2 regions of the Paenibacillus sp. FSL R10-2734 genome follow, and region 1 is predicted to be linked to the other one. Evidence: predicted binding sites of a transcription regulator. Region 1 holds the regulator's gene; the other holds the start of a gene.
What was found. Region 1 encodes LexA, which represses DNA repair genes until DNA is damaged. Its sites were predicted from a motif close to CGAACATATGTTCG; they were not measured.
Positions count from the first base shown of each region.

Region 2: a site for LexA is predicted at 9,900-9,913, ahead of NSS67_RS10610 (YolD-like family protein). Genes of this name have one in related genera too.

Region 1 covers NZ_CP150170.1:3,821,174-3,833,403, reverse strand. The annotation lists gene metH (methionine synthase) at 1-1,061, opposite strand, end outside; gene NSS67_RS16735 (FixH family protein) at 1,179-1,514, opposite strand; gene NSS67_RS16730 (HAD family hydrolase) at 1,878-2,663, opposite strand; gene NSS67_RS16725 (hypothetical protein) at 2,697-3,224, opposite strand; gene NSS67_RS16720 (DUF896 domain-containing protein) at 3,274-3,483, opposite strand; gene NSS67_RS16715 (LysM peptidoglycan-binding domain-containing protein) at 3,595-4,008, opposite strand; gene lexA (transcriptional repressor LexA) at 4,303-4,929, shown strand; gene NSS67_RS16705 (L,D-transpeptidase) at 5,199-5,537, shown strand; gene NSS67_RS16700 (hypothetical protein) at 5,685-6,065, shown strand; gene NSS67_RS16695 (hypothetical protein) at 6,300-6,878, shown strand; gene NSS67_RS16690 (MBL fold metallo-hydrolase) at 6,941-7,747, opposite strand; gene NSS67_RS16685 (cupin domain-containing protein) at 7,720-8,220, opposite strand; gene NSS67_RS16680 (IS3 family transposase) at 8,900-9,763, opposite strand; gene NSS67_RS16675 (transposase) at 9,775-10,092, opposite strand; gene NSS67_RS16670 (helix-turn-helix transcriptional regulator) at 10,826-11,041, opposite strand; gene NSS67_RS16665 (hypothetical protein) at 11,129-11,284, shown strand; gene NSS67_RS16660 (hypothetical protein) at 11,368-11,613, shown strand.
Region 2 covers NZ_CP150170.1:2,398,366-2,410,595, reverse strand. The annotation lists gene NSS67_RS10665 (beta-glucoside-specific PTS transporter subunit IIABC) at 1-1,038, opposite strand, end outside; gene NSS67_RS10660 (PRD domain-containing protein) at 1,167-2,018, opposite strand; gene NSS67_RS10655 (glycoside hydrolase family 1 protein) at 2,215-3,639, opposite strand; gene ascB (6-phospho-beta-glucosidase) at 3,687-5,144, opposite strand; gene NSS67_RS10645 (DUF6809 family protein) at 5,479-5,760, shown strand; gene NSS67_RS10640 (hypothetical protein) at 5,924-6,880, shown strand; gene NSS67_RS10635 (hypothetical protein) at 6,896-7,318, opposite strand; tRNA gene NSS67_RS10630 (tRNA-Leu) at 7,666-7,751, opposite strand; gene NSS67_RS10625 (hypothetical protein) at 7,911-8,408, opposite strand; gene NSS67_RS10620 (M15 family metallopeptidase) at 8,484-9,170, opposite strand; gene NSS67_RS10615 (hypothetical protein) at 9,364-9,528, shown strand; gene NSS67_RS10610 (YolD-like family protein) at 9,525-9,860, opposite strand; gene NSS67_RS10605 (hypothetical protein) at 10,203-10,763, opposite strand; gene NSS67_RS10600 (PH domain-containing protein) at 10,881-11,369, shown strand; gene NSS67_RS10595 (glycosyl hydrolase) at 11,446-12,230, opposite strand, start outside.

The DNA.
Region 1 (12,230 bases):
ATAAGACGTTTGAACTTACGAGAGCCTAATACATTCGTACGTTCACCAACCATATATGGGCGGTTGTCATTCTCAATATAGATAGGCTCAATACCTGAAAGTGCTGGTGGATGATTTCCTGCAAGCGGGCGTGGAGGGAATTGTGAAAGTGCTTCAGACATAGCACGGATATGTTCCGGTGTCGTTCCGCAGCACCCCCCCGCAATGTTAAGCCATCCCTTTTCCGCAAACGCAGCAATTTTACGAGCAAGAGAATCCGGTGATTCATGATAATGACCATTCTCATCTGGTAGACCAGCGTTCGGATAACAACTTACAGCTGCTGATGAGATCGCAGAAAGTGAACGAATATGATCTCGCATGAACTCTGGACCCGTCGCACAGTTCAAACCAATAGAGATTGGTTTCAGATGCTCTAGTGAAATGTAGAAGGCTTCAATGTTCTGACCGGCAAGTGTTGTGCCCATCGGTTCAATCGTTCCAGAAATCATCACTGGCAATTTGATACCCGTCTTCTCAAACGCATTTCGAATACCTATACTTCCTGCCTTAACGTTCAGAGTATCCTGAGAGGTCTCTAGCAGTAAAGCATCCACTTGGCCATCAATCAATGCCACTGCCTGTTCCTCGTAGCTATCAATGAGCTCTTGGAAAGTGACTCCTCCTGTAACAGAGAGAGTTTTTGTTGTAGGACCCATCGCACCTACAACATATCGAGGACGGTCAGGCGTATCATATTTATCAACAGCATTGCGTGCTAGCTTTGCTGCAACTAGATTAATTTCACGAGCCCGCTGCGGGATATCATATTCAGCAAGTACAACAGACGTTGCACCAAATGTATTCGTTTCTATGAGATCAGCACCTGCTTCAAGATACTGCTCATGAATCGTCTGAATCACTTCTGGACGAGTTAAGACTAGCATTTCATTACAGCCGTCCAATTCTTCGCCACCAAAATCCTCACCTGTTAGAGGCACTTGTTGGATCATTGTGCCCATTGCACCATCTAGAATTAATATTCTTTGTTGTAAGCTTTCCTCAAGTGTATATTTAGCCAACGTATAGTCCCCCCAGTAAAACATTAGAGTAAGTTTAGCAGAATAATGGAATTTCGGAAAGCCTTCCTTTCCACTCTGCATTATATGTAATCATAGAATACAATTGCTATACATAAATCATGGTTTTACAATGAGTTCTTTATTAGGCATAGAATGCTGAGTTCTTGCAGTTACATGAGATGTAACAATATATTGTCCTTCTGTCTCAAGAGTTCCTTCAGCTTGATAGATTCCATCACCGACTAGCTTCCCTTTAAGCTCCATTTTATGTCCATCATCATCTTTCTTCACAATTTCGAACAAAACCTCTTTCGCATCATCCACTGCCGAGTTGTCTTGCGTCACCACAGCCTCAAAGGTCACCTTCTGATTTACAACAACCTCTTCAGGACTCCAATGTAACTCGACCTTAATAGGCTCCATAGACATATCCATGTCCATGTTCATATTCATGTTATGTACTCCAGAATGTTTGGTTTGGTCTGATGAGCATCCCCCCAGGATTAAAAGTGTTGCACCTAATAATAAAGGGACTATTGTTCTCGAAATCTTCATTTAGAGTCCTCCCAATCGATTTGAATACAAAGAATCTACCAATTCATGTTATACATTCTTCATCTATTATACACATTATTATTGGTTTTTCAGTATTTCACATCAATTCAGCTTCACTCTTGTGACTCTTATCATTTACTAGTTAAACTAATAGAAAAATTTAATGATATTAAGAAATAAAGAAAGACAGCAAGTCTCCTAGTAACCCAGGAACTTACTGCCTTCATATGACTTAAATGGAACGAAATCCTCTGTTCCGCTTTATAAAGATTGGACTATTGAAAGAAGCTCCCCAAGATGCTTGATTTCATAATCCGGCTGAATTTCAGGATCTGGCTGTTTACCTTTTCTATTAATCCAGACCGTAGTCAACCCTGTTGCCAACCCACCACGAATATCCGTTGTAAGCTTATCACCGACCATAACCCCTTGCTCAGGTGCAATGTCAAGAAGCTCTAAGGCATGTAGAAAAATATCCTTATCCGGTTTTCCTTTGCCGAAGCTTCCGGAAATCACGATGTGATCAAAGAAAGGAACGATTTCAGGTACACCATCCAGCTTCTCTTGTTGCAATGCAGGGCATCCGTTAGTCAAAAGCAATAGCTTCACTTTACCCTTCAGCTCTTCAAGCACCTGAATCGTTTCTTCATAGATGTAAGCCCGTTTTCTACGCTCTGCTGCAAACTTGTTAGCTAATGTCTCAGCAAGAACTTCATCCTCTACACCAAGAGCTGCAAGACCACGACGCCACGACTCTTTACGGTATCCCGGTGCAAGTTGCTCCAATTGACGGAATTCCGGTTGTTCACCTGCAGTAAAGTTTCCCCAAAGTGCTTCAAAAGGATTAATCCCGATCATTTTTGTAAATGGGTTCGTTTCGTATGATTCATATAATCCTATGGCTTCTTTACGCACCGCGACTTCTAGTTCTTGTGGATCAATCGTTTCCCCGGCGGCTTCACATGTAGAACGAAATGCTTCATTGACGCTCCGATCATCCCAGAGCAGTGTATCATCAAGGTCAAATAGTACGGCAGAAATTGGCATTACAGGTCTCCCTCTCCTATGGCTGGTTAATTTCTAATCGTGAACTACTTCAATTTGGTGAGCTTTTGCGAATGCTTCCAGACGAGTCCCCATCGCAGCTGTATCATAACGATTCATAAGTCTGGTAAAAATCCATTTCGTGCGTTTGCCTTTATGCTTAATGACAACTGCTCCACGCGAAAGGATGATTTTCTCAATATCAGAAGCTGACAAATAGCGTTCGCGATTGAATTTAATAGTAGATAGTCTAGCATTCTCCACCTTCAAGTACGGACGTCGGAAGAACAGAAGTGCCGCTAGTAAGTAGTACAAAACAACTCCTAGCCAGTTCATAAGCATACCACTGCCTTGGGCCTGATCTACTGAACCAATCACCCAGAACAATGAACCAAGCACTACTAACACTATTGGAAGTGCAATGTTACGACCTTTAAAGGTTTCGGTGTTCTTGCCAGGAGATTTAGATTTAGACGCATAAATCGTTTCCTTCCCCTGTTTCTTTCTTTGCTTGTTGATTTGCTGTGTGTTGCGTTGAACCATTCTTTCCCAAGAACGGGCCATATGCGTTCCCCCTAGTCATCCAGTAATATCTATGAAAAGGAACAGGGTGTTAATGCTTAAGTCCCTTGTTACCTTCTTCATGCTCATCATTATCAACCAATTCAATCGTATTCAATTGTGCTCGAAAATTATTGCGGATATTCCCCAAATAAATTTCACGGAGCTTGGCACGTTCCGCCAATTCCTCTTGATTAAGGCCTACGCTCTTCTGTTTGCGTGCCAATTCGTTAATACGCGCGACCAACTCATCAATATTCAAAAAACTTTCCCTCCCCTTATAAATTAATTCTAACTCTGCCATGAGAAAAAGAGCTTGTCAAGGTTTACTCCCTGCAAGCTCTTAATGTCTTTCTATTATGTTCTTAGAAAATTAATAAATAGGTAACGTTAGAACATCTCCAGCATTAATTTGACTACCCTTAATCCCATTAGATTTTTTAATTCCTTCTATATATACAGCCGTCTTCATATCAGAAGGTTTATTCTCAAGAGCTATACTCCAAAGTGTATCTCCACGTTCAACCACTACGCGCTTCTCATCCTTCATTAAAGAAGTTGATCCTGCAAATACATTACCTACTACTGTAAGCCCTGATAGTACGAGCACAATGATCAATGTCAGTTTAATAACAAAATCTCTCCGGAACAAACGCATCAATCCTTCAAGCAAGCGATCTGTAATCTCTTTAATCTGAGCTGAATTACGGGTAATAGGATTATGTCCTAAAGATTCAACCACTGGGGCTTTATCGTAGATGCTACGGTATGTACTGTATTTTAACATGAATATCATCCTCCAAACACTTGTTCTTACTTTCAAATTCATAATAACACGAACATGTGTTTTGTTCAATACTATTTTAGAACAATTGTTCTCTTTTTTTCGAAAATAGCAAAAAGCCATATCAATCTTAAAAAGACCTAATTGATCATTTATATGAAGCTTAAATAAACAATAAGAGGCTACCATTTATTAACTCTTTCATATTAATATTTATAATAGTTAGAACTTATGTTTGTGCGAACGGTAGTTCTATGTTATAATTTTCCCAAACATTACTATATGGGGTTGATTCCAATGTCAAAGATTTCTAGTCGCCAGCTGGCGATCCTGGAATTTATACGTAGCGAAGTCCGCAGCAAGGGTTATCCTCCTTCCGTCCGGGAGATTGGAGAAGCTGTTGGTCTAGCTTCCAGCTCCACAGTTCACGGTCATTTGGATCGGCTTGAGAAGAAGGGACTTATTCGTCGAGATCCAACGAAGCCTCGTGCGATAGAATTGCTAGGCCAAGAGGATTCCGAGAATGTCCATCATTTCGCACAAACCGTCGCTCGCATTCCTGTCGTAGGCAAGGTTACCGCCGGGGTGCCTATCACTGCTACTGAGAATATTGAAGACTATTTCCCACTTCCAACTCACTATGTTGGAGATAACAAAGTATTTATGTTATCGGTTCAAGGTGACAGTATGGTAGAAGCAGGGATTATGAATGGTGACTATGTAATTGTTCGTCAACAACAAACGGCTGATAACGGAGATATCGTTGTAGCTATGACTGAAGAAGATGAAGCAACCGTTAAGACCTTTTATAAAGAACGTGATCATATACGTCTTCAGCCGGAGAATCCGGCATATGAGCCTCTTCGCCTTAATCGCGTAACCATTCTCGGCAGAGTTATCGGACTGTTCCGAGATATCCACTAACCACGCACTCCTACCAAGCGGAAACAGATTACCGTCCTTTTTAGGGAAGGTAATCATTTCTGCGAGAAATATAAGGATAATGTATACCTTAAATTCTTTCTTATATTTTACAAATGGCTGTTCCGCAAACGCGGAACAGCCATTTTTTCTGCTATTTAACTCAAATAATCGATTATAGAACATTTGTTCCCATTCGCTAAAATGGCCATTTTCTATAAATAACCGTTTAGGTGTTTTGCTCATATCCTAATTAGAAAGGAGTGTTGCGCATGCCAAATTATCGAATTATTGTAGATTTATCGCAGCGAATGCTTTATCTTCTTGATAACAACGTTGTGGTCAGGGGCTTCCCTGTCGGAATCGGTAAAATGGTAACTCAATCCCCACTGGGCGAGTTCACAATTATTAACAAGCAGCCCAATCCTGGTGGTCCATTTGGTGCATTTTGGATGGGACTTTCAAAGCCTCACTATGGGATACATGGAACTAACGATCCCTCATCCATAGGTCACGAAGTCTCACACGGTTGTATTCGTATGTACAATGAGGATGTATTAGCACTCGCAGCGATTGTCCCCATTGGAACACGAGTGACGATAAGAAATTAAATCTATCCATAAACAAAAGCCCCCCACTCGATATTTCATGAATGGGAGGCTTTTGTTTTTGAGTATTTTATATAGCGCACTAGGAATTATGTGGTTATATGTCGAATATTGTTAACAGGATTTCAAATTGAAAGGAAGTGTTTAGTTTTGAACAACTCAAAAATTAGAACCCTCATCGATTTTAAAGTCGATGCACTGGGTAAACTCTCCGGTTTATTGTTAAATAACGATCAAGCTAGTGGAAAAAAGGTAAATCTGCTCACCTCATTTGGCAGCATTCAAGGTATTGTCTCCCCTGCTGACTCCAACAAAGAGGATGTATTTGACTTAAAATCTTTGATGGATGATGTCATTGTCGACGAATACAAATCCTATCTAGGATCAGAACATCCCGATAAAAATTTCGTTTATAACTTTATAGTTCTTAACGAGGTTATTGTAAGACCCTATGCTAATTACGAATCTCCAATCGAATACAAACAGCTAATTGTATATACCGATCAGATCACGGCTTTCAATTTCTTATAGTTTTTACATAGTTACTTTATAAGTATTCCACAAAGCACTCAGGCAACTGCCCAAATTTTTGCGCTCAATTTGCAAAATAGGCAGATTTCTGGGTGCTTCTTTTTGCTTACAATGTAGTCATTCCTATATTTCCACGATTTACGCTTTTAACAGATACTAGTAGAGATAATTCATGCATATCTTTCATTAAGTAATACATCTTGCTTTGAGGAGATAACTAGGAGGCGTGATTACATGCTGATTATCTTGATCTACATATTTGCTATTATAGGAGTAGTCTTAATTCTAAGTGCCGGTATTCTAGAATTGAAAAAGCTATCTACTTCTTCAGCACTGTCTAAGCTATTAAGCGCAACCTCATCTTTTAACATCATATTCACCAAAACATTCATCCCCCCTAATCAAACTCACATGATCGCTCTTAACGAATCTTATAAGAAAATAGCTATAGGCACCAGCAATCCCAAGATAAGCAAAAAAGCTGTAGCAAAGTTATACTCCTTCGATAATGTTATGGGATCAGAGATTGTTGTAAACGCTCTAACCCTTTCCAAAGTATCCAAGAGACAACAAAACAGCAAATCAACTGCTTCAAGTGCGGATATTAATGTGCTTAAGAGCGCTGACGATGAGACTAGTGTTATTCAGGAACTTACACTTAAAATATATATGAACAGTAATGAAACGCCTGTGTATTCTATTTCCTTTTTGCCAGGTTCGTTACCTATACAACAATCCGACACTCAGTACAAAGAAGCTTACTCCCAAGTCCAACAATTGCATGCTTTTTTCAGGTCGATTGTATCCGAATAAATCAGAATTACTTTCGGGATGATCATCCACCTCGTTTAATTACCCAATACCCGATATAATTTTTAAAACTGCACACTAAACCCGTTAAACTGATGAATACCTGTACCATGAGCGACAAGATTCTGTTCACGCAATTCACGAACTGCCTTCTTAACCTCTTGCAAAATAGCTGGATCCAGACCTAACGTATTATGGGAGCCGAATATTCGAGTCACATTTGGAATTTCCGTAATCTTTTCTAATGAAGCCACTAAATCAACCGGACTAGTCGAAGGGTAAAAAGCATAGATAGGTGTAACGTCATACAATAAATCCCCTGTAAACAGATATCCGTTAGCATGATCAAAAATGCTGATATGGCCTGGCGAATGACCCGGTGTATGGTAAATTTCTAATTCACGTTCTCCTATGTCGAGTACATCCCCCTCTTCCAAAAGAGCCGTAGGTTCGCCCTGAAAAGGTGTATAAGTATAAGGATCAAAGGTTTCAGGAATAGGAAGGGTAATATCTCTGCTCATATCTCTTCTTATCTGGGTAAGGGACAAGCCTTGTATTCCGTTAATTAACCAATCCTCATCCTCTTTATGAACATAGATCGTTTCAAACTGTCCATGACTGCCAATATGATCAGCATGCACATGCGTAGTGATGACAGCGATAGGTAAATCCGTTAACTCATCCGTTATTCTTTTTATATTATCAATACCTAATCCCGTATCAATTAACACAGCTTTTTCTTTCCCTAATAGTAAAAAAGAATGCACCCTTTCCCAATGCCCATATTCACTTATCGCATAAGTTGTCGGATCAATATTTATAACTGTGAACCATCGATCTTGTATCAAGTACGATCCTCCATTCCGTTCCATTTCTCCCGAATCTGTTCTTCTCCTACATAATAATCCGCCTGTTCATCCGCTTGATATATTTCTTGATAGGGTAAAATGTTGATTTTTCCTGAGTCTGGATATTCGCAAACATCTATGCCCTGATTCGTTCGGAGATCAAGATACTTGCAAGGCACTTCCGTATGATTATAAAGCTGATGAGCACCTTCCGGTCCCATTTCAAAAAATATCACATCACCTTCAGTAACCTCTGTAAAACCCCCGGGCGTCCTTAACATCGCTTTTCCAGTTAAAATCACAAATATCTCTTCAGCGTTTCTATGAAAATGATAAGGAAAGGAATATTTATCTGGATCTAAAGATCTTATGTCGAAGACTAGATGTTTTGAATTAACCATTTCAGCTAATCTCTCACTTGTATGCCAAGCAAACTCAGGTATGGGGGACTGCTTTTGTTTAAAGGTAACTGTGTTCTCATTAAAAATCTTCGCCAAATTCAACACCCCTCATCCGATAAGTAATGCATTCAATATAATCTTTTTGGTACTTTATGTAAATGAGGGTCACAATAAATATATTATGCCTGCTACTGCTAACGAAATAATGTCTCCTAAAGCAGACCAATTCGCGACTTTGTTTTTAATTTTACGGTCATCTTTGGATTCTGAATAAAAATTCCTCTTTGTTGCGGACTCGTCGTAAATCCTCCAACACATATACCAGAAATTACGAAAAAAGCCAGTCCTATATATATGAAAGTATTCATATAATTGCTCCCTTTCCGGAAAGGATTAGTTGACTATATAAGATATTTTAGCATCATTCCCTATATAATGGATTTTTTTCTAATCATAGGCATCAGCCCAGATGCTATTTTTTGTGGTGATTGGTATTGAATTGCTTTTGTGGACTCTTTAGTTCCTTGGGCAGTTGTGACAGTCCCATTTTTCGAGTTAGATTTGGCTTAAAAAAGCTTAGTCATAGTATGAAACTACCTCCTCTTGCTGCATAATCATTCTAGTGTTTTCATACAGTTAAGTCAGTTCGGAACCCCGATCTACCGAGTTATCACCATCCTTTAAGAGTATCGGTCCCAGATGATGTTATTTGCCAAATAAACGACTTTTGCGTAGAGTTTCGGACTCCATGGACCTCTGTCAAGAAAGTGGACAGTCACGAAACAGATTTTCCAGTAAATTGCTCAGCAAAACGAACGGGGGAAAGATACCCCAGCGCACCATGCATTCGCTTGCGGTTATAGTAAAACTCAATGTATTGAAAAAGCGCCTGGTAGGCTTGCTCCTTGGTTTTGAAGCGTGGATTGCAATAGATAAGTTCCTTCTTCAAAATGCTGTGCCATGACTCGATACAGGCGTTATCGTAACAGTTGCCTCTGCGGCTCATGCTGGATTCCATGCCGTATTCCTTCAATTGCTTAGCGTATTCATGAGAAGTATATTGAGAACCTCGGTCGGAGTGATGCAATAGGCCCTTTTTGGGTCGTTTGGCTGCGTAAGCATCTTGCAAGGCACCCAAAACCAGGCTAGTTTCCATATGGTTCTCCAGACGCCACCCTACAATTTCACGCGTACAAAGATCCATTACACTGGCTAGATACAAGCGTCCACCTCGGCAAGGAATATAGGTAATATCCGTGACCCATACTTTGTTGGGTTTAAGGATCTTAAATTGTTGGTTTAAAGTGTTCGGAGCGATCGGGTGGTCATGATTGGAGTCGGTAGTTTGCACGCGATACGTTTTACACACAACGGAACGAAGCTTCATTTGTCGCATATACACGCTTACAGTACGCTCGGTAATGGTGTAGCCTTCTTGATGTAACAGGACGGTGATCTTCGGACTCCCATACCGCTTATGATGATCCGCAAAATGATACTGAATTCGCTTCATTATGGCAGTCCTACGAAGCTTTTGTGTATTGGTTTTTTCTAACCGCCACTTGTAGTATCCGCTCCTTGACACCTGTAGAGACATGCACATCTTCTCCAAGTGGAACTCGGAGCGATGCTTTTCAATAAACTGGAATCTTAGTTCCTTGGTTTGCTGAAGATGTGCACTGCTTTTTTTACGATCGCTAATTCTTCTTCCACATCAGCGATCTTATTATCTTTTTCTTGAAGTTGGCGACTCATTTCTTTCAACTGCGCCTCAAGTTCTCGTACTCGATCCCTGCTGGCTACCGGTTCATTCTTCAGTTCTCGGTATTGGCTCATCCATTGATGAAGAGTACTTTTAGGGATGTTGAGCTCTTCGGCCAAGTCACCTACCGTCTTCGTTTGATCTTGAATGAATTGCACCGTCTGTTTCTTGAATTCTTCGTTATACCGTTGTCGATGTTCTCCCATGTGAACACACCTCCGTGGACTCATTATCGGTCAGTCTGTTAACTGGTGTCCACTTTTAATTCTAACTCCACCAGTGACGTTATTCCTTCGATAGAGGCTCATTTCGGGTGTTTTTTAGGCCAATAACGGCTTTGGGGTCCGATAACATGCCAAAAAGAAGAGAAAGCTGCGAATAAAGTCTACTGAGTCCGATAGCGGCTGCATACGTCGGCTTCTTTAGAATATCAGTATCAAAACCACAATGTTACCATTCCAGAACTCTATTTCCACTCCTTATAACTCCCACGTATCATATCAACCTGACAGATTTAATCCGCAGAATTCGAATCTCATATGTAACGCTTCATCTTTTACCTTCAACTATTTGTGGGCATTTTGTGGGCACATCATTAATGGAATGCTCAAAATACCGACTTGCCCACAAAAAAAACCCTCAACACCAAAGGTGTCAAGGGTTTAACAGTTCTAGTAAAGAGTCATGTATTGTGCTCTTTCCCACTCGTGAACTTGTGTGCGGTTTAGATTCAGCGCTAAGTTAAAGGTAGTAAAGGGTGCAAATACCTTAAATTAATGAAGAAATTAATTTCCGAAACAGTTATATGGGGAGAATTCGAGATATAAAACTTAAGTCCTGCTACCATCATGGTTAGCAGGGCTTAAGTATTCTACATACTATCGTAGGGTTGATTACAGATAACACAAAAATCTTCCGTCAACAAAAGAGCCGTCAAGGTTATCCCTGTGACGACTCTTCTACATGCTCAATAATATCATTTGGTTGTACTCCGAAATGGCTACAAAGTTTGTCCAGCACTTCTAAAGAGATATTCTCTCCCTTACCCATCTTCGCTATAGTGGACGGACCAAGACCAAGTGCCTCCCTTAAATCCTGCTTCTTCATTTCATTATTCGCTAATAGCACCCATAAGGGCTTGTACGAAAACGGCATTATATTCACCTTCCTACTACTTCATGTATCTATAATAATAAAAAAATACAGGAAGTGAAAGTAATCCTTCCCGAAAGGAGAGAATGGATGAAGAATTGGGTACAACTCCTAACAGCAACAATACAATGTTTCACAGCTTATCTATTGCTAAAGGACAAGAAAAAAGGAACCAAGAAAAAAGGCGCCCGCGCGGCAAACGAAAATAGGTTCCCGGAGACGCGACTGATGCTTACGATACAATGACAGTTCCATTACTCAAAAGATTGGGTTGCATACTTTGGAATGTTCCGGAGAACTATTAACGAACTGGGAGTAACCCAAAAATTATGAGATGGGAAGAATTAATGCCGGGGCAGTCCGTATGTATCTGTGAGAATCACAATAGCAGATTTGGTGAAAGGCGCGGAACCGTTGTTGCGATTGGTACTTTTATTGGAATCAGCGAACGTACAGGTACATTGATTGACATACATGAACCTCTACTAGTAATTATTGAACCAGAAGCCCTCGAAGAAGTCGACTTCGAATCACTGCCACTAGGATGGGCTGAATTTGATATAGAAATTATCTAATTAAAATGCCTCGTCAGTATAATCACTGATGAGGCACATTTTTAAAATCGTATCGGTTAGGAGTCTTTATAAAGCTATCGTTCTCCGTTAGCCATACATGCAGCGCAATCGCCGCACCACAGATGATGAAAACGGATCGACGAATCTATCCATACTGCTACAATGGCTGGGAGAGGAAGGTCGATCAACTATGGTCCTTAGAGCCCCTTCCCTTTTGGGAAGCACTCATGGGAGATTAATCCTCCTCTGGTTTTTACACCAGCCTATTCTTTATTGGTTGAGGAAGGAAGTTTGTTATTTTCGCTCTATCTAACTTTAATAAAGAAAACATAAGGCTCAGCCTTTTTTTATAAGTGTTATTATGGGTCTTCTTTATTATGCTCTTTTTCAGGTTTTGAGCTGATTCTATTTTCATGGGAGCTCAATGAGCTTAACACATTCTAAGATCACTTTATTGCTAGAAGGCTCTGTTAAAATTTATTATTGTTTTTATATAAAAAGATCCCAGAATTCGGGACTTTTTCCCGGTTTCTATTTTAAAATGAATCCATTTAAAACCATAACTGTATTGAGAATTATATGCCGTACGATAGAAGAAACAATGCTTTTAGATTTTA
Region 2 (12,230 bases), 1.4 Mb from region 1:
AGATCTGAGGGATACACCTAGTGCACTCCCCGCTTGGGCAAAGTTCGCAACCATCATCATTGGAATAAGATAGTCATAACCGAGTGTAGCCATCGAGCCGATCATAACTGGTACGAGTGCATAGTGCATACCCGTAATAATGAGCAACGAGAATGTACCACCGATGATGAGTCCTGCAAACAGACCTGTATTATCAAATAACCATGAGAAGCCATCAGTCAAGGCGTTACCAAGAATTACTCCAAGTGGTCCAACTGCAATAAGCGTCAACGGTACGATAACGAGCAAAGTAACCGTTGGTACAACAATCAATTTCAAAGAAGCATGAGTAATCTTGTCGACCGCTTTTTCTACGTATGAAGCGAGCCATACTGCAATCAAGATCGGAATAACCGAGGATGCATAAGTTGCGGCTATAACCGGAAGACCCGCAAAGGTAACCTTATCCCCTGTTCCAAGAAGCGTGGTAATTGTCGGATGAAGTATCGCGGCACCAATGGCTGCACCGATAAACATATTGCTTCCTAGCTTGCGTGCTGTACTGATCGCTAGTATAATCGGCAGGAAGTAAAACGCCCCATCACCAATTGCAGATAAAATTTGATAACTAGAACCTTTATCACTCATCCAGCCCAGCGTTACCAACAGAGCAATAATCCCTTTGATCATTCCCGCTCCAGTAATCGCTGGAAGGATCGGTGTAAATACCCCGGAGATGAAATCGAACAATGCACTCAGTGGGTTTTTCTTTTCTTTAGCTACTTCGGACTTGGTAGTACCTCCATCCGGAGATTTGCTCATATTGCCTACTAGCGCATTGTATACTTTAGGTACATCATTCCCGATGATGACTTGGAACTGTCCGCCGTTAATCGTGACACCCATAACACCCGGTGTATTTTGCAGTGTTTTTTTATCAGCTTTATTGTTATCGTTCAGGTTAAATCTAAGTCTTGTCATACAGTGGGTTACTTGGTCAATGTTCTCCTCGCCCCCAACCAGCTTTAGTATATCTTTGGACAATTGTTGTTGATCCATGATGGTTCACTCCTTCTTCGGTGTTATCAAAAGAAACAAAAAACCTAAACACTGAATCATGACAAAGCAAAGAGCTTATCATCATGATTCAATGTTTAGGTTTTGCCTAATATAGTAACAATCCTAAACTATTCAACTGTTTGTTCGTTTCTCACGATCCGTTCAATGTGAATCGTTAAATATAGCAGTTCTTCCTTGGATAAGATTCTTCCATAAATTTTGCGCGTATAGTCACTAATCTTCATTACACAAGCACTAGCATTAAGATATTGCTTAGCTACCAAATCATAAAGGGAATTATCTTCCTCTTTGCCTTTAATCTCCGTGCCTTGCACCACACGCTGAGCAAAATACTTGAGATGTGTCAAAAATCTGTAGTAGCTTAATGAATCCTCATCTAGCTCGATTACAAAGCTTCGACGTACAATGTTTAAGATATCCTTAACAATATTGGTAATACTAACGGTCTCTCTCATCTCACCATTCATTCGTGCGTTTACGATATGCATTGTAATGAATGCGCATTCGTCTTCTGGCAAAAGAACACCTAGCGTTTCTTCAATAATGGACAGTGCTTTGATGCCGATCGCATATTCTTTTCGGTACATGCGTTTAATTTCCCACAGCAGCGCATTTCTCAGCTGCATGCCTTGCCGGTGCCGATCTATAGCGAAATGAATATGATCCGTTAGCGAAATGTATATGCTTTCATGAAGCTTCTCACTTAGCATGGTTTCTGCATAGCGTATGATTTCATCCGAGCATTCTACATATTCAACCGGGATATCCGATAGGAGCATCTTCAGCTTTTGCGACACTTCCTTACTTTCAAGCGAAAACACTTTTTCAATCAAGCTATCATCAATTAAATCGCCCGAATGTTTCTTGAAAGCTATTCCTCGTCCCATGACGACCCGTTCGTCTCCTCCTGGATCAATCACGGTAACTACATTATTGTTCAGCACCTTCTCAATTTTCATGTCATCACATCACCTTAGCATGGCATATAAAATAGAAAGGCAAAACCAAAGCAGGATTAAACCCCGCTTCTGGTTTTGCCTGATTTAACAGTAACAATCCAGTACTAATTAGCTATGGGTCAATTATACCACACAGGTATCCGTATGACAACGATTTAGTGAAAGCGCTTTACCGATTGCTGGATTACACTATTTTTCAGGAATTCGACTCTGTGAGACTTGTTCCGTTTGTTGCGATAACCTCTTTGTACCATTCAAATGATTTTTTCTTATAACGCTCAAGACTTCCTGTTCCATCATTATTGCGGTCTACGTAAATAAATCCGTAACGTTTTTTCATCTCCGCCGTCGATGCACTAACAAGATCAATGCAGCCCCAGGCTGTAAAACCCATCACTTCAACACCATCTTCGATAGCTTTCCCTATCTCAACCAAATGATCATTCAGATATTGTATCCGGTAATCATCGATGACGGTTTTATTCCCATTCTCGTCTGTAACGAGCTCATCCAATGCACCCAGACCATTTTCAACGATAAAGAGTGGTTTTTGATAACGATCATAGTACTTGTTAAGCGTCACACGAAGTCCTTGAGGATCGATCTGCCAGCCCCATTCGCTTGCTTTAAGATAAGGATTTTCTACACCGGCAAATAAGTTTCCTTTTCCTTTGCTGCCTTTGTTTGGATCTGCCGTCTCACAAATACTTACATAGTAACTAAACGAGATAAAGTCTACTGTATGCTTCAATATTTCAGCATCGCCATCTGCAAAGTGAATGTTGATATTGTTCGCTTTGAAGTAGCGATCCATATATTTCGGATAGTATCCGCGGGCATGAATATCAGCGAACAAATCATTGCGCTGTTCAGCATGCATCGCTTTTACTATATCGTCGGGATTTGGTGTGAGCGGGTACGTTGGCATACTAAGCACCATACAGCCAATTTTCGCTTCTGGCATAATTTCGTGGCCAAGCTTCACAGCAAGTGCACTTGCAACCAATTCATGGTGAATGGCTTGGTAAAGATCCTGCTTTGAAAGCTCATTTTTTGGCGTAAAGATCCCACCGCTCATAAAAGGCTCTTCTAAAATAGAGTTAATCTCGTTAAACGTAAGCCAGTACTTTACTTTCCCTTTATAACGATTGAACAATGTTCTCACATACTGTTCGTAGAAACCGATCATTTTACGATTCACCCAGCCGTTATAGGTCTTGGACAAATGCAGTGGAGTCTCATAATGAGAGATGGTTACCAGTGGTTCTATCCCGTACTTATGGCATTCATCAAAAAGATCATCATAGAACTGTAAACCCTTTTCGTTCGGTTCCAGTTCATCCCCCTTAGGGAAAATGCGAGACCAAGCGATGGACGTACGGAATACTTTAAAGCCCATTTCAGCAAACAGCTTAACGTCTTCCTTGTAACGATTGTAAAAATCAATCCCTACGAGCTTCAGGTTATCTGGTGTAGGCCCGTCCGTTCTAGGACTTGTAATCCCATGTGGCAAAACATCTTGTACGGATAGTCCCTTCCCATCCGCATTGTATGCACCTTCAAGCTGGTTGGCAGCTACAGCGCCACCCCATAAGAAATCCTGTGGAAATGGTTTATTCATTGTTGTTCATCCTCTCACGATGTAGTTATCATTTGCGTTTCACGGACTTACAATACTTCTCCATTAGAAGCAATGACCTGCTTGAACCATTCGAAGGAATCCTTTTTGGAGCGAGCCAGGGTTCCGTTCCCTTCATCGTCCAGATCCACATATATGAAGCCGTAGCGTTTTGACATTTCTGATGTAGACATACTGACAAGATCGATTGGACCCCAACTGGTGAATCCGATCAAATCCACACCATCTTTAATCGCTTCCTTCATCTGTTCGATATGTTTACTCAAATAGTCAATCCGGTAGGAGTCATGGATAGATCCATCTTCTTCCACCTTATCGTATGCGCCCAGACCATTTTCAACGATGAATAGCGGTTTATTGTAACGATCCCAGAAGTTGTTCAACGTTACACGCAGACCGATCGGGTCAATCTCCCAGCCCCAGTCAGATGCCTCAAGATAAGGATTTTTAACCCCTCCAGTAAGGTTTCCTGCTGTTGTCTCCAGATCTGCGGAAGCTGACTTGGTTACGGTCATGTAATAGCTGAAAGAAATAAAATCAACCGTGTTATTCAGCAAAATCTCATCATCGCCTACTTCTTTTTGCAGAACGATGTTGTTCTCTTCAAAGTAACGAGCCATGTAATTTGGATATTCACCACGCGCATGTATATCCGTAAAGTACAGGTTAATCTGATTCTCGAATTGCGCCAAGCGAACATCCTCTGGATTGCAGCTGTTAGGATACGTTTCCATACGAGCCAGCATACAACCCACCTGGGAGCCTGGGATAATCTCATGGGCAAGTTTTGTCACAATCGCACTGGCCACAAATTGATGATGCAGCGCCTGATATACCGTTTGAAGTTTGTTCTCTACCTTATCGATCAGAATACCGCCACCGGTGTATGGGCTAAACAGCATGACATTAATTTCGTTAAACGTCAGCCAGTACTTAACTTTATCTTTATAACGATTGAACACCGTTTCCGCATACTTCACATAATGCCCAATCACTTCGCGGCTTGCCCAACCATTATATTTTTGAGTAAGAGCAAGTGGCGTTTCATAGTGTGACAGCGTCACTAACGGCTCAATTCCGTATTTACGAAGCTCATCGAATACTTCATCGTAGAATTTCAAACCTTCTTCATTCGGTGTCTCATCATAGCCATTCGGGAAGATACGAGCCCAGTGGATGGACATCCGGAATACTTTGAAGCCCATTTCTGCAAACAGCGCGATATCTTCTTTAAAACGATGGTAGAAGTCAACGCCGAATCGCTTAGGAAAGAGCTTTTCAATTGCCCCAGACAAAATCTCTTCAATGCGCTCTGAGGTGATCTCCATCGCATGTCCACCTTTACGAAGCTCCTTTGGCACATGAGCAATCATGTCTGCTGTTGAAAGGCCTTTACCACCAAGATTGTATCCTCCCTCAAGCTGATTTGCAGCTGTCGCTCCTCCCCATAAGAAGTTTTCGGGGAAACCTTTTTTTGCTGTTGTCATATATTTCCTTCCTCTCTTTCATAAATTGAGAATGATATAGTTGTTGAATATAGGTCAGATAACAAAAAAAACCTAAACTCAAGGTAAAGCAAACTCCACAGGAGTCTGTCATTTTACCATCAGTTTAGGTTTTGCCTGTTTACACAGTAACAATCCAATAAACGAATGTCCATTGATATGTGGTTGTCAGTAACGAGAGCATAACATAGAGCAAAAATAAAATCAACTTCCTCTCCTTGAGACATTCCACGGAATAAACACTTTTATCATTAGCGATGTTCTGGCGTAAGTACCCTGGCATAACTTCATTTATTTTTCAAAAGATCATGGTAGCTTGCATCCAAATGAACATGTCACATCTAATGACCCGCAATACCTTAAGTTAAGCCAAAAAACATCTGAAAGCATAAAAATTTGGAAGGAGCGACTATCCGAGGAAGAGTTCGACGAGTTGGAAGCGTTATTAGACTTATATGCTCAGACTCATGGCATGGAGTTAACAACTATTTTCAAGTATGGATTTCGCTTAGGTGCTGGCGTCATGATCGAGGTCTTAACCGGGGAAGAGGAACTTGCCAGTAAGTTGAGTACTTTCATGACAACCCCCCGTAATTAACCGAGTAATTCCTGTGTGTTTATACTAAGGGACTCTATTATCTATAGCTCGTCAAACACTAACACTCTTGTCTCACAACAATTCTAAACATATGAAAATACTTGAATAATTATCTAGGAAGGGGGAATTGTAACAGAAAATATATGGACGGAGGAATTTAAAAATGTATGATTACCAAAAGGCTTTTATTGGGGTTTATGAATACTTTGAGAAAAACAAGTCATCAGATTTTTTAGTTGCAATTCCCATAATTGAAGACTCTTTGGAGGGTATTAAAACAAGAGTTTTAAAAATCAAAACTGATGGTGCTGAAATAATTTCCCACGAAGGTTTAAATACCGACCTCTCGTCACCGCAACTAGCATTTCGAAATGTAATAGATATTTTCAGCCAAAAAAATTTACAAGGATATGGAGCTATTCCAATTTTCGGCCTCGATCCTTCCATGTATAATAAATACATCCAATTTAAATGTACGGTTCAAATGCTTAAAGTTGGAGATTTAGTTGGGAATTTAAATAGTCCCGACATCGAAAATCCCCTAGTATGGTATAAAGCTATAGATACATACGCACGTGAAAAAGGATTTAGCGGTGGAATTCCTGTGCTAATTAATGAAGGAGATATAACTATTTATTTATTTTCTCCAGATCAAGCAGAACCGGATATTTTTAACAATTATGAAATCAATCATTATACGAACATAAGCTATAAGGTATCAATTGATCAACAGAAACTATTAATGCAGGCTCATGAACTTATATTATCAAAAAGTAGTTCCTGTAATTCACACCCAGAAATACTTTTAGCAGTTAAAGGAGTATATGGTCAAACTCAATTCACTTATCATGATATAAATGATAAGTGTCCATGTGGGACAGAAAATGTTTTAGGCTGTGCTAGATTAGGAGGGCATGATATCTGGATAAATTTTCAGGATCACGATACCATTGAAATGTTAGCAGAGACTGTTATTCATGAACAAATGCACATCTATGGCTATGATCATCCTGACCAGCCTGAAAATGAAGATCTCAGCGATCCCTTTTATTCAAGTATTCCAGCTTTAGCTGAAATTTGTATTAGGGGAACAAGCGGTTTGGGCACTTATATTCGTTAATTAGTTCTAATTTAATTAAATGAAAAAATATCCGATTACAGGACCAATAAAAATAGCCAAATATATAAGTGTAATCCATGGCTGATAATGAATATAGAATTCTTTGAAAGAAAGACTCCAAGGGTGTTTAATGATCACCCAGCCCAAAACATCAAATATAATGCAAATTCCGGCCCATATTGCCCCCGTAATAAGAGCTTCTTCAAGGTTGGGTACAGATAATCCCCGCATATATAGCCAACCAAATATAGAAAACAGAATGACATTATAAAGAGGATGCCAAGGCTTTGTTTTTTCATATCCCTCCCCCATACCTTTTTCGTCCATTGGACTCATTTTTAACACATAAATATTAAATACGGTATGTAAAACTCCAATAATAGTCACTATAAAATAGCAAATCCAAAGCCATAACATCGACATTGCAAAATCCTGCATAACTACCTCCTTTTATTCAATGAGACATCTTCTAAACTACTCATCACAGTTTGCACCACCCGCATCGCCCTCATCTACCCTGGTAACCCTTATAAATATGCTCTTGCATTGGATCTGATGAATTCAAATCTTTGTACACACCATACTTGTACTCCTAAGCTTTAAACAAAAAAAGCACTCTCCCGAGTGCTCCCCTACAGCCATTATTTTCCCGGCACATACCTTTTCAATGAACCACAGATTTCATCACATGCTTAATTCGATTCATTAATTAAATTATCCTTTTCTAACTTACGTGCAGAGAAAAGGCGCATTCACTTGAATGCGCCTTTCACTGTTACTATTGATGCCGAGGACGGGGGTCGAACCCGTACGGTACTCACGTACCGCAGGATTTTAAGTCCTGTGCGTCTGCCTGTTCCGCCACCCCGGCATATTATGTGTTGAAGCTTCATACGTTGTTTACGTATAACGCGACAAGAAATATAATATCATGAATATCGACAACGCGCAATCCTTTTTCGAAAAATAATTTATCACATTAAAAATAACCCGTTTCAGCGTATGCCGACACGGGTTATATGCATGTCGATTATCTGCGTTCGTCACTTCTGCTTCTCATTCCGACAAGACCCAAGAGTCCAAACAATCCGAGCCAGCCCCAGTTAGAACCTCTGCTCGTTGTCGCAGTATTCGTAGTTGTACTGGTTGCCCGATATCTGCCGTCCGTTGTAGTGTTGGATAGTGGAGATACGGTATTTCTGTTGTAGTTATCCCGAGTATAGTTTCCTTGGTTGTTCCCTTGATTGTAGTTATTGGTGTTGTAGGTGTTAGGCCTGTAATTATCCCCCGTGCGAATCTTATCTTTCATAATGCTCTCATTTTTATTCATCGTTCCCGTTGTGCCGTTCATTAGATTGCCTTCCGTATTCATCATCCGAGTGTTATTCACGGTACCATCCATGCCAGTATTCGCGTTTGGAATACCACCCAAAGCTGCTGACCCAGTTGGACTAGATGCGTAACTAGCTCCCATTACACTCATTGATAGTACAGTGCAGCATGCAAGGCTTGTTATCAGCTTGTTCACAGCGTTATGCCTCCCTTTATAGTTAGTTATCACTGATAATTTCCCCTTGGATGGCACTGTCTATACATAATTCCCTTACTCTTTTACTACATTTACAGTCTTGCTCGCAGCATCATACGTAACCTTTGCTCCAAGCGCCTCAGCCAGAATCCGCACGGGTACATATGTTATGCCGGTATCAAGCACGCCCTCAGTAAGTTTACTGCCGTTTAAGGTTATCGTTACTTTAACGTCTTTATTCACCTGGTCATCCTCCCCGTTAATCTTTTTTAAAGCTTCATTGACCTGATCCGTCGTAGGGCGCTTGCCTGCCCGAAGTTGTTTTGTGGTTAAGCCAAAGGCCATCTGCAGATGGGAATAATCTTTAAAGGAAGTCCAGTCCCCTCCCCATTCTAATCCGAGCCGCTTTGCCACCTGAGCAACCTCTTGCCAGTCCGCTGTCTTATCCTTATCACCATCACGATTCATATCCCAGGAAAGACTATTTCCGTCCGGCAGCAAAAGCGCAAAGTCAAACGCTAGCCCATAATTATGATAGCTGGTCCCCCCTTTGGCGTTGGTAACTATAGGTCCTGGCTTACTTCTCCCCTGCGCATACAAGGCATTTTGTTCAGTAATCGACCGCAACCCCTGGGTAATAACGATGGGCACTCCTCTGGCATAGCTTTGCTGAATCAAAGCATTCGCCCCTGCGGTCAAGACAGGATGAAGCCCGACAAGACGCGCCGCCGATTTACTCCTCACTTGATCCAAAGTCAGCATAGAATCACCCCTTGGTATAATCAATGATCTCGTGTCCCCATTTGCTTGTACTAATACCCCCGCCTGCATCTGCACATAAAAAAAGACCCCGGAACCCCTCCGAGATCTGACCTGAAAGTCCCCTTCACAGTTTCCCCACCTTGGATCATTTCCACAAAAAAAGGACAAAATATTAACGAAAGGTGGAGATCATATGGACATTCATAGCGATAGCTATAAAGTTGCAGCACTGAGCGAGCAGGATGAAGCACTCGAAATTATTCGGAATGCCGAAGCTACTATTGCACATCTGACTGGCAACCCAACCGTGACCCTAATTGCTTATGAAAAAAGTGAAGGCAGCGCTTCTCAGCACTAGACGATGTAAACCTCAACAATGTCATCCACATTGATCCACTTCCATTCCTCCGCCCACTGCAGCTTAAACTCACGCGAGTGGGTGTGAATGGAAGTCACAAAACCCCTTAATGTCGTATTCTCAAAGGGATCAAACAGCACAACAGTCACGCGCACATGACTCCGTAACGACAAGGCTAATGTACATTCGATCTCTTCCAGCTTCTGATCATCCAAAATGGGCTTGATGCGCCGCAGCGTCTCCCGTTCATCCCTAATAATTCTTATCTTGTGCTCCGGCAGCATCATGCGACTGCTTTCCCACAGTCCGTTTTTCTCCAGCTTTTTGCCCATGGTAACCCCTCCCTAATTTCTATACTATTCCTCTATATACGAACGCATGTTTGTATTATATCCACACCTTCGCTGATTAATCAATAATCAGGAAGAAGATACCATTTTTCAACACTCCTCTTTATCCCAAAAGTTGTATAATAATGTATATCTGATCGAGAGGAGCTTTCCACTTGAAAAAGTGTTTATCCCCCCTTGTATATCAAAGCAGTACACTCTCAGACCTTACAAAAGGTATCGTAGCCGGCTTATTTATAGGATTGGCAGTATTACCTCTGCTTAGGTTAAAAATCGCAGCAAAAAGACGCTGACAGTTGAACTGTGCAGCGCCTAAATTCCGATCTATTCTTGAACGTTCCCTGTCTCAGCGATGGTCTGACCATCAGCATCTATGAGTCCAGTAGCTTCCCTTGCCTCATTGAGCTTGGAAATGCCGTACAGCATCGCTAGGTCAGCGTTCTGATTCAATTCCTCGAACTGCTCAGCAGTAACATCTGCGGAATCAGCACCTTGAGAGGCTTGTTCTTTTAAAGAATAAGCACTTTGAAAAGCGATTTTAGACTCATCAAGCAGCTTACGAATGTCTTCGGGCAAGCTAGATGAAATCTTCACCTTCTCAGCCTGATCGGATAGGTCTGTTGAAGTCTTCTGGAATTCGTTAATCGTCTTCTCCAGCTGCCTGTCCGAAAGATCTCCTGCTGAATAAGCAGCGATGGCTTCGTTGAACTCCGCTAAAGATGATTTTCCTAATTCCTCAAGTTTGGACATTTCATTGTAGAAGTTCTGCACGATCTCCTGCACTTCTTCTTCTGAGGCAGGTGCTGATGAAGTTGAATTATTATTGCTGCAGGCGCTAAGGATGACAGTCAACATTAGCGTTCCTATTAGTAACACTTTTTTCATTATTTATCCCTCCACTTAACAGAATAATGTCGGTTTGTGTAAAGCGCAAATGAAATTTATGTAAAATGACTATTATGTTATAATTATTTCAATTGTAATCGGGAAAGGAGAGTATTTATGCCTTATTGCACAGCCTGCGGATCAGAATATAAGCAGGGCGCTAAATTTTGTGGAGAATGTGGATCTAGCATTGACGGCGCCGCTCCAGTAACCACCCATCGTTCATCAGCAAATCATAAAACTACTCAGGAAGTCGTACTCTGGAAAGGCAAACCTGCTAGCATCTCGGACCGTCTCAAAGGAATCATACGCCTCAACACGACTACATACACCATTACAAGCCAGCGCATTATGGTAAAGACCGGACTTATCGGTAAAAATGTTGAAGAAATCGAATTACTTCGTGTACGCGATTTATCCGTAGAACAATCTATCATGGACCGGATGCTCGGCATTGGTTCATTAACTGTATTCTCTGATGACGCCTCAGCGCCTCAGCTTCTTTTTCGAAAAATCCATGATGCCCCAACAGTCAAAGATGTTCTGCGCAAAGCCGTGCGTGACGAGAAGATAGCCAATAATATTAGCTACCGTGAACAAATCTAAGACGATTTCCACATTTAAAAAAGCCCCAAAATCCGGGGCTTTTTTGCTTGCGCTTCGACGCTCGATACAGATATTCTTACGGAAGATTGAACGCCCCTGCTGGAATAACTCCCTTTGGCTGGCTTGGACTTTCCCACTGCAAAACAATCCGCGCATCGCCGTTATTCTCATAATACTCCACCTTAATTTCTTGCAGCTTGCCGGCAATCAGATTCACGTTTCCCTTTCGCTCCTGTCCGCTCTGATTCACCCAACTGTCAATGATCAGCGCCCCATCAATCCACACTCGCACCCCGTCGTCAGAGGAGGAATAGATGATATAGGTCTCACTATAAGCTGCAGTCAGCTTGCCACTCCACCGTACAGAGAAAGCATCGGCGCGGATGGCTGGATCGGGTGAGCCCTGTTTCCACGAAAATTGGATATTAGCATCGGTTCGCGTCAGTGCAGGTGCGCCGCTAAGAGTCATGTTATTGTAATATTGCCCCCATAGACCACTCTGCAGCACACTATCTCCTTTAGACACAGTCGCCGCCTCAGTAGCATACTCCTCCCGTGTGTATACAAAGCTGTCGTTCATAAAAGCTCTAATCACCGCATCGGTGTTCTTCTCATAAAGAAGCTTGCCCCAAGTCATTTGATAAGACCATTTGGGCTGTGATTTCAGTAACGCTGGGGACGGAAGCTCTCCATTTTCTCCAATGGCAATTAGCTTTCCTCGGCCTAGATCCCATAGACTATCATAGTGACTTCCCTTGAAATCTCCGTCATAGATGTCTAGCGCCAGCACATCTACTTTGTCACCGCTCGGGTAGTAGTCCGCGGGGTCATCACACCACTGATTTTTGGCATTCGGACTCC